Regions from separate parts of the Paenibacillus sp. S-38 genome, predicted to be linked through region 2. Evidence: predicted binding sites of a transcription regulator. Region 2 holds the regulator's gene; each other region holds the start of a gene.

Region 1 (3,115 bases), 1.4 Mb from region 2:
TTGATCCGTCACTTGGCTTGGATCGCTGTACACTCTGGCTGGGGCTCTGACAAACTTGGCCGGCAATCGATTGCAGTCCCAAGCGAGTCTGCCGGCCAGCCTTCCTCACTTACATTCTGTCAGGTCCGCCTAGGGACCTGGCTATCCTCAAGCCGTCGTCAGATGGCCGAACGTTCCGTCATGCCGCTTGTAGACAAGCTCCGTGACCCCGGTCTCCCGGTTAAAAAAGAGATGAAAGTCATGCCCGAGCAGCTGCATCTCCAGCAGAGCCTCCTCAAGCTCGACCGGCTTGAGCTGGATGCGCTTGCTCCGTACGACGCCGAGTGTCTCTTCGTCCTCATAGGTGGCGGTCAGTGCCGGTTCGGCTCCGCCCATCCTTCCCTCCCCGCGCCGGCTGCGGCGTCTGAGCCGCTCGCGCCACTTGCGGGTCATCCGCTCGAGCTTATCGGCCGCGAGGTCGATGGAGGCGTACATATCCTCCTGCTTCTCTTCCGCCCGGAACACCGTACCTTCTTCATGGATGGTGACTTCCACCACATGCAGGTGTCTGTGCCCCTGCACGGAGAGGTTGATCTGCACGTCGGTGTCAGGGTGCAGCCAGCCTTCCAGCCGGCCGATTTTGTCCTGCGCGTAGGCTTCCAGTGCCGGAGTAACCTCGAAGTGTTTGCCATGGATGTTCAGTCTCATCTCTCATCACTCCTCTTATGCGAATAGGTAATCTACGTCGGTCAACACCTGCTCGGCCAGTGGGAACACGATCTGCTCCTCCTTGGCCAGGTGACTCTTCAGGATATAACACGCCTGGATCAGCAGGCCAGCTGCTTTCTTCATCTCCTCCTTCGGAGAGTCCGCGCGCAGCTTGTGGAACTCTCTCATGAACGTTTCCACATACTCTTCAGCCATCGCGTGCTCCTTCTCCATCATCCACAGGGAAGGGATCATCGTCGGCTCCTGCCGGAGGCGAAAGTAGGAAGCAAGGAAAGGAAACAGCGTCTCTTCCTCCCAGCCCGAGTGGGCATCCAGCTCCTGCATCACGCCGATCGTCCACAGCCGCAGGTGCTGCAGCCGTCCCCAGGCCTGGGTGCGATTCTCCGCTTGGCCTACCCTTACAGCCTGCTCTTCCATCTCTTCGAGCAGTCTGGCGAGCATCTCATGCTCTTCCCTAAGCCGGTCCATAGCGGCGGACAATTCCGTAACATGGGCTTCGCCCGTAAGTTCCATATGCGGTGGAGTAGGATGCTTCATGGTGAAATCCCTCCATAATCTTGCTGGAATGTTCTTTCTGACTTCATCTTACGCTTCGCCCGAGTACCCTGTATGTGAAGTGGATCACACAACAAATGGCATTTGGAAAAATGGAAAAAGCTGTTGGGAGCGGTGATCCGAGAGATTGTATGGGGGCAGATCACGTCCAAATCAACTGGGATCAGGCTCTGAAACTGACCCATTCGTTTGTTGCATGGATGGGTATGAGGCTCACACTCCCGATGCCTTCACACACTTCTCAACTTAAAACCGACGACCGTGCGTCGACCCATACGTTTTAGCGCTTGCCGGGTGGGCATGGGGCTCCAGCTTCTTTTATCGCCCTCATAACCCTCTCAACCTTAAACCTTCGCCCGTGTGCTGACCCGTCCATTCGAGCATTAATAGTGATTAGAGGTATGATCATGATTTCAAAGGCTCCGCTCGATTTTCCACCCCATTCCCTTGCTCGGCTGCCGCCTCGTAATATCTAAACGCATAAAACCGCCCGGCTGCTATGGCCGGACGGTTTCCAGGTGTGGTGTTGATTCAGAATTCATATAGAACAAGAGTTTTTAAGATAGTTATAATGAACGAAACCGACTACCTCTTTGCATCACGTAGGTTGAAGTTGGAAATGACTTGGAGTGAATACACCAATCAAATCCAAAACAGAGCTACAAACAAAAAGGAGTCGGTTAGTAATGAGTATGTCCACAAAGTATGTAGGGTTAGACGTATCCAAGGAAAAAATTGCTGTTGCTATCGCCACGGAAAATCGAGATGAGCCTGTACGGTTCTGGGGGACGATTCCACATACCAAAGAGGCCGTGCGAAAATTAGTCAAGCAGCTTGCAAAGGACGATGAGATCAAACTCGACGTTTGCTATGAGGCCGGGCCTACAGGGTTTCAACTGTATCGTTGGTTCCTTGAACTCTTTGTCAATTGCAGCGTCGTTGCGCCCAAAGCATTGGATGGCAACAAGCGCATTAAAACCGACAAAAGGGATGCCATACGTTTAGCGCAGCTCTACAGGGCTAGAGAGTTAACCGAAATCTACGTACCTACACCCGAGGACGAAGCGCTGCGGGATTTGGTTCGGGCCCGGGAGGATGCGGTTCAGGATATGAATCGGCACAAGCAGCGGCTAACGAAGTTCCTGCTTCGGCACCAGCTTCATCCACCGGGCGGCACGAAGTTATGGACATCGGCCTACGAGAACTGGCTGGATACCTTGCGCTTTACGGATGCGTGCGAGGATATCGTCTTTCAAGAATACCGCAACACCATCAGGGAGGCCGCAAACCGGATTGGGCGATACGAAAAGGAAATGGAACGGCAGGCTTCGGCAGGGTGCCAGGCTACCATGATTCAGGCGCTGCAAGGACTTCATGGTATTGCTTTAGTTACGGCCACTACTCTTGCGGCCGAACTCGGAGATCTCGCAGGAAGATTTGCTTTTGCGCCGCAGCTTATGAGTTATTCCGGATTGGTACCTTCGGAAAGTTCAAGCGGAGGCAGCCGCCGGCAAGGGCGAATCACGAAAGTCGGAAATGCGCATATCCGACGGGTACTGGTCGAAGCCGCCTGGACCTATCGGAGCAAACCTGCTGTAAGAAGAGCCCTGCGGGAGAGGCAAAAGGAGCTAAGCTCGGAGATTATTGAGATCTCTTGGAAGGCGCATAAAAGACTGCATCATAAATTTAATAGGTTAAGCTTCAGGGGAAAGAACAAAGGAACCATCGTTACCGCCGTGGCCAGGGAGCTCTTGGGATTTATCTGGGCTATAGCCAAGGAAGTCCAGAAGCAAAGGGCGGCAGCATAATCGCTTGTGTTTGTAATAGAAGTTTGAAAATACGAAGAAGGAGG
Region 2 (3,115 bases):
TTGTAGCTTTGGCGCTGCTCTTTGACTTCATTAACGGCTTTCATGATACGGCCAACGCCATTGCCACTTCCATCTCGACCCGTGCTTTGAGCCCGAGAGTCGCGGTGATCGGTGCAGCGACTTTGAATTTTGTCGGAGCCATCTTCTCCTCGGAGGTTGCGAAGACGGTCGGTGGTTCGGTAGCCAACCCGGCCACCATTGAGAACGGCATGCATATAGTTATGGCGGCCCTGATCTCTGCGATTATCTGGAACCTGCTTACCTGGTACTACGGAATCCCTTCCTCCTCTTCGCATACGCTGATCGGTTCCCTTGCGGGAGCGGTTATCGCCGGCGCCGGAATGGGGGCTCTGAACTGGGCCGGCTTCAAATCCATCGTTCTTATTCTCGTCCTATCGCCTATCGTGGCCTTTGCTACCGGGTTCATTATTATGTGGATTATCCGGCAGCTTATTGTCGTGAGCGGAAACAGCTCCCGGACGAAGCTCAACCGTACGTTCCGGAGCTTCCAGGTGATTTCGGCCGCTCTGCTCTCCTTCTCCCACGGCGGGAATGACGCCCAGAAGGCTATGGGAATTATCGTCTTCGGTCTCGTCTCGATGGGATACCAGGACACGCTGGATGTCCCTCTCTGGGTGAAGCTTTCCGCAGCAACCGCGATGGGTCTCGGCACATCGATCGGCGGCTGGCGCATCATTAAGACGATGAGCAAGAAGCTTCTGAAGATCGAGCCGGTCAACGGCTTCGCGTCGGATCTGAACTCTTCCATTGTCATTCAGATCTCTACGCATCTTGGCATGCCGCTCTCCACCACGCATGTCATCTCGTCCTCCATCATCGGTACGGGTTCGGTCCTGCGGTTTCATGATGTGAAGTGGGCGACGGTTACCCGCATGGTGATGACCTGGGTCATTACGATTCCCATCTCCATGCTTCTTGCTTACCTTATTTACAAAATTATTTTCAGCCTTTAATTGAGATTAGTGCAAGAAAAGCCCGGAGCTTGGCTCCAGGCTTTTTTATGTTCACTATATTTACATGGTGTGGTTCAAATTAGTCCAAATAGTAGGCCAGGCTTTGAAGCTCGGTAGTAAAGTCGGCATGGTGCACCCGAACCTCGGTGGGAACCTTTATGATCAGAGGAGCAAAATTTAGAATCGCTTCCACGCCTGCTTCTACGAACCGATCCGCTACCTCCTGGGCTTCTGCCGCCGGCACCGTGATGATCCCGATGCGAACCTTCGCGTCCTGAATGACCTGGTTCAGCTCCGACATCGGTTTCACCTTTAGGTTATTGATCGATTCGCCGATTTTCGCTTCCTGTGCATCGAATACGGCGACAATCTTCATGTTATCCTTCAAGTAAGCGTTATAATTGCAAAGCGCCCTTCCCAGATTCCCCGCGCCCACCAGGGCGACGGGGATCACTTTGTCCAGTTTGAGGATCTGGCGGATCTTCTCGATGAGGTAATCTACATCATAACCGATCCCTTTTTTGCCGAACTCCCCGAAATAAGCGAGATCCTTGCGGATTTGGGCGGGGTTAAGATCCAGCTTTACGCCAAGATCCTGGGAGGAGACAGTCTGTACATTTTTTTTACTGAGCTCACTGAGGAACCTGAGATAGATCGGCAGCCTGCGGACAACCGCTTCCGATATTTTTATCGTCTTCATGCTTCGTTCTCACCCATCCACTGCTTTATTCTTGGCACGAGCTGACCCGAGTTCATATGCTCGATTCTGGGACCCGGGAGCGAGTACAGAAAATACTTGCCGTACTGCGTATCAATCACTCTCGTGTCGTAGATGATCACGATGCCTTTATCGGCCGCGGTCCGCACAAGCCGGCCGAAGCCCTGCTTAAAGCGGATGACCGCCTGGGGTACCGACAGCTTCATGAACGGGTTCATGCCCCGCTGCTTCAGCTTCTCTGTCTTGGCTTCCACGAGAGGGTGATTGGGCGGCTGGAAAGGAAGCCGTACAATCGCCAGGCAGGTCAGGGCATCTCCAGGAATATCGACACCCTCCCAGAAGGAACTCGTACCGAGCAGCACACAGGCTTTGCTGTTTTGAAACAACCGCGTCAGCTTGCTCCGGTTGCTGCTGTCAACGCCCTGTCCGAGCACCGTAATCCCGAAGGAAGCGAGCATATCCTTGAGTCCGGCATGAGCCAGCTTCAGCATCCGGTTGGAAGTGAAGAGCACCAGCATGCGGCCGCGTGTCTGTAGAGCTACTTCCGCCAGCGACGGAATCAGCCGGTCCATGAACTCCTTCTCTCCCGCCGCTCCCTTGAGCGTAGGAAAGTCTCTCGGGATGACAACCAGCGCCTGCTCCCTGTAATTGAATGGAGATGGCAGCAGCACCGTATGAAGCTTCCCATTCTCTTCGGCCTTCTTCAGCCCCAGCTGCTCGCAGGTATAGTCGAAGGACTTACCGACTGACAAGGTGGCCGAAGTGAGAATCACGCTGTCCTTCACGCCGAAGAACTGCGTCTGGAGCATTGAACTCACGTCAATCGGCACAGAAGACAGCTGGAGCGAGCGGTTCTTGTTGTATAATCCGGCTTCCATCCAATACACATAGTTCTCATCCGGCATGGTCATGAAGAAGTGCAGGGCATCTCTCTGCCGGTGCAGCTCTTTGACCGAGCCGCTGAGATCGGTAAGAACACCCTGCACGTCGTAATCGTCCTGTACTTCTTTGATGTCCGAGACCAGGCGTTCCACTTTTTTCAGCGTATCGTTGAACAGAAGCATGATATTTTCTTCCGTCACCATCAGCTTCTCCCAGCCCGACGGCAGACTTTCTTTGCGCAGACGGAACACCAGTGCATTCCCTTCGCTCTGCTGAGATGGATCGCTGCGGGAGACTAGTAACTGGTAAAGAAGCTCGGAGAGGTTCTCCCACTCTTCCTTCAGAAGCAGCAGCTTCTCTACTGCCTCGTCAATCAGCGTGCACCAGGCCTTCGCCTTCTCGTCTTCATGACGCTGAAGTCTGAATCGCAGTGAGGAAAGCTGTCCGGCCCGGCTGTCCTTGTAGAGCCAGAAGATGGCGTTAGCAAGCCCATGATAATGCAGCTCAATGCCCAGATGCTTCCCTGCGACATCCTCAAAAT
Region 3 (3,115 bases), 2.7 Mb from region 2:
TTGCCGCCGCCGTCAAAGGTTTGGCCCGCAGCGACTACAATTGTAGAGTTTACTGTAACGGTAGCGGCTTGTGCAGGAAGTGCGGCGAAGACCGAAGAAACCAGACCGAGCGACAGCATCATGCTTCCGACTTTTTTCATTTTCATAACTAACGCCTCCATAGATTAGATTGGATTTTGTAAAATGGTTTACATCAACTTTCCGGTGATTAGGCTGGGTGGAAGGCACCTCCTTGTTCCGGGAGTAATAACAACGTACCAGAATTTCCTGATATCGGAAATAATCAGAGTTTTAGTTTGAAGGCGGTTTCAAGTAAAGGTTGAATGAGGCGTATCGGATTGACTGGGGCATATGCTCCTATGCCGGTGGAAAGTTGAATTTACACTATGGATGAAATGCGGGCTCCCATGTGGGGAGCGGGCCGGCGTGAAGAGAACACCGGAGCGGGAGTGCTCCCAAGTCTGCCGAAGCGCAGTGAAGCGGAATATGCAGGATTCAAGATGGGGTTACCGACTGCGGTATAGAGGCTGATTCGCGGGGGATCGAAGCCGGGGACCATGCGAGGATTATCGAACGGTCATCGCCCGAGGCTCCCCGGAGGTTGTTTGACCCTTTCCCCAAACAGGTAAGTAATAGTAACCACCGCATGAAAGGGGAGAACGAACCATGGAAACGCCCAAGAACACGGAACGCATGCGCCAGCGTGTGAACCGCGACCATCCGGAGCAGTATCCGACGGACAAGCCGAGTCTCTTCGATCTCTACGAAAGTGAGCAGACCGTGGACGCCATTCCGGTGGAGGATCTGACTTTGGAGCAGCAGGAAGAGAAGAACGGGGAAGAGACCAAGCACCGCTCTTCAAGCGAACGCAAATACCATCCGTAAGGGTGAAGCGGCCAACCGTATATAGCGGGACAAGGACATCGGGAGCACCGATGTTCTTTTTTTGAACGGACCCCGATCAGGGGTTTTTCTTATGAGTGTGATCTGGTTCACATCCTCGTTCCGGGGAGCGTGGTATAGTAAAGACATGAAAGGGAGCAGCACACGCGAGAGCATCGAGAGAAGATGAAGGGAAGCGAAGATCGTGAGCCCACCCCAACCGCCGAATCAGCCGCCCGCAAGTCGGTTACCAAACGTTCCGTTACGGTCAACGAAGTAAGGAAAGCAGTGCTAACCTAAATGTCCGCCTGGATCGAAAAAGATACATTTTCTGCACCCTACTTTGTGAATTAATTCACTTGATCTGATTCGAAACGCAACCTACTAAATATGAAGGAGATGCTTCCATTATGTTAACCCGATTTCTTAGAGACAATGTATACGCCGCCGGCCTGCTTCTGCTTCTTCGTCTGTATCTCGGTTACCAATGGTTTACCGCCGGCTTGCATAAGCTGACAGGCGGCTTCGATGCCGCCGGGTTCCTCAAAGGCGCCATTGCCAAGCCGGTGCTCGATAAAGCGACCAATGAACTCGTATATCCGACCTTCACGGCATTCCTGCAGCACTTCGCCCTGCCGAACGTGAAGCTCATCAACTTTATGATCCCAGTGGGTGAAACGCTGATCGGTCTGGGTCTGATCCTCGGTGCACTGACGACAGCCGCCGCGTTCTTCGGCCTGATGATGAACTTCATGTTCCTCTTCGCAGGTACCGTAAGCACAAACCCGTGGCTGATCCTGCTCGGCGTGCTCATCTTCATGGCCGGCACGAATGCAGGCCGGTTCGGCGTAGACCACTACCTGATGCCATACCTCCGCAAGCTGCGCCGCCAGGGCGGGGATGCGGCGGGCCGAAATAACGGAACGCCTGCCAAGGTCTAACCGAATCGATTCCGAGATACAAAAAGCCGGGAAGCTTGAGCTCCCGGCTTTTTGCTGTGTCTTTGCAATTCTCAGGGTGATCTTACCCAGTCTGTGGATGATGTCCCGCCTGCTTTTTCTTAGCGGCGTAACCGGCCAGAAGGACAACTGCAATGATGACGATAATGATGCCCCATTTGAGCACGCCGTTATCTCCGATAAATCCTTTGAGCAGGGGCTCGTCCGTAATCATCTTGCCTGCCGTCATGGCAAGCACGGCGGTGCCGAGATAGACGATGATCGGGAAGCGTTCGATGAGTTTCAGGATGATCGTGCTTCCCCAAACAACGATCGGAACCGATATGATCAGGCCGAGGACGACAAGGAGGAAGCTGCCGTGTGCCGCTCCTGCCACAGCGAGCACGTTATCGATGCCCATCACCGCATCGGCGATGACAATCGTACGAATGGCTTCTTTGAGCGAGGTGGTCGCTTTGATATTATCGTGACCCTTGTCGTCGGCGAGCAGCTTGTAGGCGATCCATACGAGCAGCGCGCCCCCGATCAGCAGCAGTCCCGGGATCTGCAGCAGCCATACCGCCACAAGTGTGAAGATGATCCGGATAATAATCGCGCCTGCCGTCCCCCAGTAGATTGCTTTCTTTTGATGCTCTTTCGGCAGGTCTTTGGAGGCCATGCCGATGACAATGGCATTGTCTCCGGCCAGGATCAAATCGATGATGATGATGGCTCCAAGGGCAGACCAGAATTCCGGCGAGAACAGTTCCATAATGAATGACTCCTCCCTTTGCATTGTAGTGTGACAGCGATCATGCAATTTTTTCTACACGTTTCGTCGTATCGCTTATACGAGATAAGGGCCGATACGTTTCAACGAAAGTGCAGCATCGTCGGATGCCGGTAAAACATGCTTACAGTTAGTATTACCCAAGCTGTTCGGGTTTACTTGAGGTCATGATTTCTTGGCAGCGGGGAGGAAGACTTCAGGCTTTAATGACAACAAAGAGCTTTCCCGGGCTCCCTATGAGATCCCGAGAAAGCTCTTTGTTCATGCCACGGATAAGGGGACGGCAAAGAGAAGGAAACCTGCCTCCGTGCCGGCTGGTGAATGGCTGCGAACGGCAGGGCTTGCCCCTGCGTCCTGCCTAATAGCTTGTCTTCAGCCAGTTGTCCTTCGACCAGACGAGCTTGCCTGCCCCGGAGCCGTTCGATGCCGTCAGCCTGGCTTTCAGGGTAGAAGGATCCTCCGCCGTGTAGCTGTATGGCAGCGAGGAGAAGCCGTTCCAAGAGAA
Region 4 (3,115 bases), 4.0 Mb from region 2:
ACGTCAACCAGGCGGATCCGGAGCGGATCGGCCGGGTGCAGGTGCAGGCGATCTCCGAGATGATCGGCGGCAAGGGTGAGATCGCCGTGCTCAGCGCGACCTCCCAGGCGACGAACCAGAATCTGTGGATCGACTGGATGAAGAAGGAGCTCGAAGATCCCAAGTACAAGGACGTGAAGCTGGTCAAAGTAGCGTATGGCGACGACCTCCGCGACAAGAGCGTGTCCGAGACGGAAGCGCTGCTGAAGTCGTATCCGAACCTGAAGGGCATCATTGCCCCGACCACGGTAGGGATTGCGGCGGCAGGCAAGGTGCTGACGGACAAAGGACTGAAGGGCAAGGTGCAGCTCACCGGCCTTGGCCTGCCGAGCGAGATGGCGCAGTACATCGAATCCGGCGTGTCGCAGTGGATGTACCTGTGGAACCCGGTAGACGTAGGCTATCTGGCGGGCTTCACGGCCGACGCGCTCGTGCAGGGCACGATCACCGGCAAGACCGGCGACAAGTTCAAGGCCGGCCGTCTCGGCGACAAGGAAGTGATCGCGGACGACAAGGGCACGCAGATCATGCTCGGCGATCCGTTCAAATTCGACGCCAAGAATATCGGCGAGTGGAAATCGGTATACTAGACCGAAGGTAAACAGGCTTCTCAAGCAGTAATGCCCAAGCAGGCTCCCAGGGTGTGGTTCCGTTACCGCGCCGCCGGGAGTCTGTTTTTTATATGAATACCCCTTCCGTGGAGGGTTGCCGTAAGGCGTGGTGTTTAATATAGAAGAAACAAGAAGAAGAAACGACGATATGACACTGGACACCCCAAATTAATTGTGTAAAATTTAATAATAAAACCGGAGTATGGCCATGTCTTCGCTCCACCATTCCTTAGGAGGTCCCGCCCATGTCCATCTATGATTTCGAAGTGACCACCATCCGCGGCGAACAGGCAACCTTGGCCCCTTACCAAGGGCAGGTGCTGCTGATTGTGAATACGGCAACCAAGTGCGGCTTTGCACCGCAGTTCAAGGGACTGCAGAAGCTCTATGACACGTACCGTGACAAGGGCTTTGCCGTGCTGGGCTTCCCGAGCAGCCAGTTCCTAGACCAGGAGCTGCACGATAACGCGGACATTGCGCAGGCCTGCGAGCTGAACCATGGCGTGTCGTTCCCGCTGTATGCGAGGATTGACGTGAACGGCAGCGCGGCCCATCCGCTGTTCCAGCACCTCAGCAGCGAAGCCCGCGGCCTGCTTGGCTCCAAGGCGATCAAGTGGAATTTCACCAAGTTTCTTGTCGACCGGAGCGGCCGCGTCGTGAAGCGTTTTGCCCCCACCGATACCCCGGAGATGATCGAGAGCCAGGTCGCGGAGCTGCTCGAACTAATATGAGAAATACCCCCAAGTGCGGCCTTCCTACAGCGTGCGCGCGCTTGGGGGTTATTGGTTTGGAAAGCCGCCGGGTTCATTCACCTAGAAACCTCCAAATGCGTTCGAACGGTCGGCCAGGGCGTCGATAATCTCTTCTTCCTTGCGGAAATGATTCTTGAGTATGGCATTGGCCTGAACCAGCATCGAAGCCAGTTCTTTGGCTTCCTCCTGTTCAACCGGTGCCGTCAGGCGCTCCACAGGCTCGATGAAGGCCAGGATATACTGCTCGGCCAGCTCATGCTCCTGCTCCATCAGGGTGAACTGCTCCAGCGTCTCGCCGAAATACCAGGTAATCATCGGGAACATGACGGCGTCCTCCCACGCCGAGTGGGCCTCGAGCTCCGCCCAGAACGCTTTGACGGTCTGTCCCAGCTGCAGCAGGGCAGGGGTCCAGTTGCCGGTTTCATCCTGCAGTCCGATGGTCTTGGCCATGGCGTACAGCTCTGCGAGCTTCTCTTCGAGCATCGTATGTTCTTCCTTAAGACGGGTGATGGCTTCGGTAAGCCGGTACAGGGGATGGGTCAAGGTGGTGAAGACGGCCTGCGTGTCGATGGTTTTCATTGAAAATCCCTCCGTGGCAGCCATGGGTTCTGGCTTTGATGGTTTCAGTATAAGGGATGGGCGCTCGGGGATATGTGAAGTGAATCACTAAGCGGGTCATTTCTTGATGAATCGGCCAGCGCCGGTGAACGAGGAGGATGGGAAGCCGCCCTAGTGATCGCAGTGGCGGCCAGGCAGTCCTTCGAGACGGGACGAAGGGTTGTGCTCGGGGAATACCGGGCGTGCACCCCATAATCAATAGATTGGATTTGCGCGGCGCTACCTGCGGAACCCGCCTTGCCGTGCACATCGGTTACCTGAGGGCTATGGATTGCCATCCTCTCTTGAGCTATGGTGAATTGGAAGCGATTGCAGCCATCCATTTTCAAACGATGAGGAGAGATGAATTGATGAAATCCATGAGATCCGTACCTTTGGCGCTTGGCGCATTCCTGCTGGTATCCGCCGCGGCCCCCTGGGGAGTCCTGCCGGATTCAGCCATCGCAGCCTCCGCTGCAGCCGATGGAGCCGCAGTTTCAGCCTCAACGAACAAGGAGCGGGAGCCAATGACCAAAAAAGCAATCGTCGATTCGTCTTACCAAGGAACCGAAGGGGCCGTCATCGAAGGCGTGAAGCAGTACCGTTCCGTGCAGAAGGCGATCTCCGACGTGCCGGCGGACCAGGCTTCGCCTTATGTGATTTATTTGAAGGCCGGCATCTATAAGGAAGTCCTTACCGTGGACAAGCCGTATGTTACCCTCATAGGCGAGAACGCCAAGCGCACGGTGATTACTTATGATAATGCCAGCGGAACACCGAAGCCGGATGGCAGCGGCACGTACGGAACTACGGGCAGCGCCACGGTGACGGTCAAGGGAGAGAACTTTACGGCGGTCAGCGTAACGTTCGAGAATTCGTTCGACGAGGCGAACTCGCCGTACCAGAACAAGCAGGCCGTGGCGATCAAGACGCAGGCGGACCGCGCGATCTTCAAGGACTGCCGGTTCATCGGCAACCAGGACACGCTCTATCCGAACCTCGGCCGGCAGTACTTCCTGGACTCCTATATTGAAGGGGATGTCGACTTCATCTTCGGCGCCGCGACGGCGGTCTTCGAGAATTCCCGCATCCACTCCCTGGACCGCGGCTCCGATA

Evidence for each region. The regulator Rex, encoded in region 2, represses fermentation and respiration genes when NADH is low (regulators of the CRP and FNR family bind a similar motif). The targets are predictions, from matches to a motif close to TTGTGAAATATTTCACAA.
Region 1: ACP26L_RS08980 (hemerythrin domain-containing protein) is a predicted target of Rex. The motif match lies at 1,318-1,335, and genes of this name have one in related genera.
Region 3: ACP26L_RS02350 (DoxX family membrane protein) is a predicted target of Rex. The motif match lies at 1,226-1,243, and genes of this name have one in related genera.
Region 4: ACP26L_RS32270 (hemerythrin domain-containing protein) is a predicted target of Rex. The motif match lies at 2,054-2,071, and genes of this name have one in related genera.

The regions. Positions count from the first base shown of each region.
Region 1 covers NZ_CP187970.1:1,875,218-1,878,332, reverse strand. Annotated here, with positions in the region: gene hpf (ribosome hibernation-promoting factor, HPF/YfiA family) at 148-687, opposite strand; gene ACP26L_RS08980 (hemerythrin domain-containing protein) at 703-1,245, opposite strand; gene ACP26L_RS08975 (IS110 family transposase) at 1,893-3,071, shown strand.
Region 2 covers NZ_CP187970.1:3,237,666-3,240,780, reverse strand. Annotated here, with positions in the region: gene ACP26L_RS14985 (anion permease) at 1-974, shown strand, start outside; gene ACP26L_RS14980 (redox-sensing transcriptional repressor Rex) at 1,054-1,674, opposite strand; gene dinG (ATP-dependent DNA helicase DinG) at 1,671-3,115, opposite strand, start outside.
Region 3 covers NZ_CP187970.1:488,932-492,046, forward strand. Annotated here, with positions in the region: gene ACP26L_RS02340 (pectate lyase) at 1-146, opposite strand, end outside; gene ACP26L_RS02345 (hypothetical protein) at 667-885, shown strand; gene ACP26L_RS02350 (DoxX family membrane protein) at 1,293-1,823, shown strand; gene ACP26L_RS02355 (TerC family protein) at 1,906-2,592, opposite strand; gene ACP26L_RS02360 (hypothetical protein) at 2,969-3,115, opposite strand, start outside.
Region 4 covers NZ_CP187970.1:7,412,815-7,415,929, reverse strand. Annotated here, with positions in the region: gene rhaS (rhamnose ABC transporter substrate-binding protein) at 1-629, shown strand, start outside; gene ACP26L_RS32275 (glutathione peroxidase) at 896-1,381, shown strand; gene ACP26L_RS32270 (hemerythrin domain-containing protein) at 1,463-1,981, opposite strand; gene ACP26L_RS32265 (pectinesterase family protein) at 2,371-3,115, shown strand, end outside.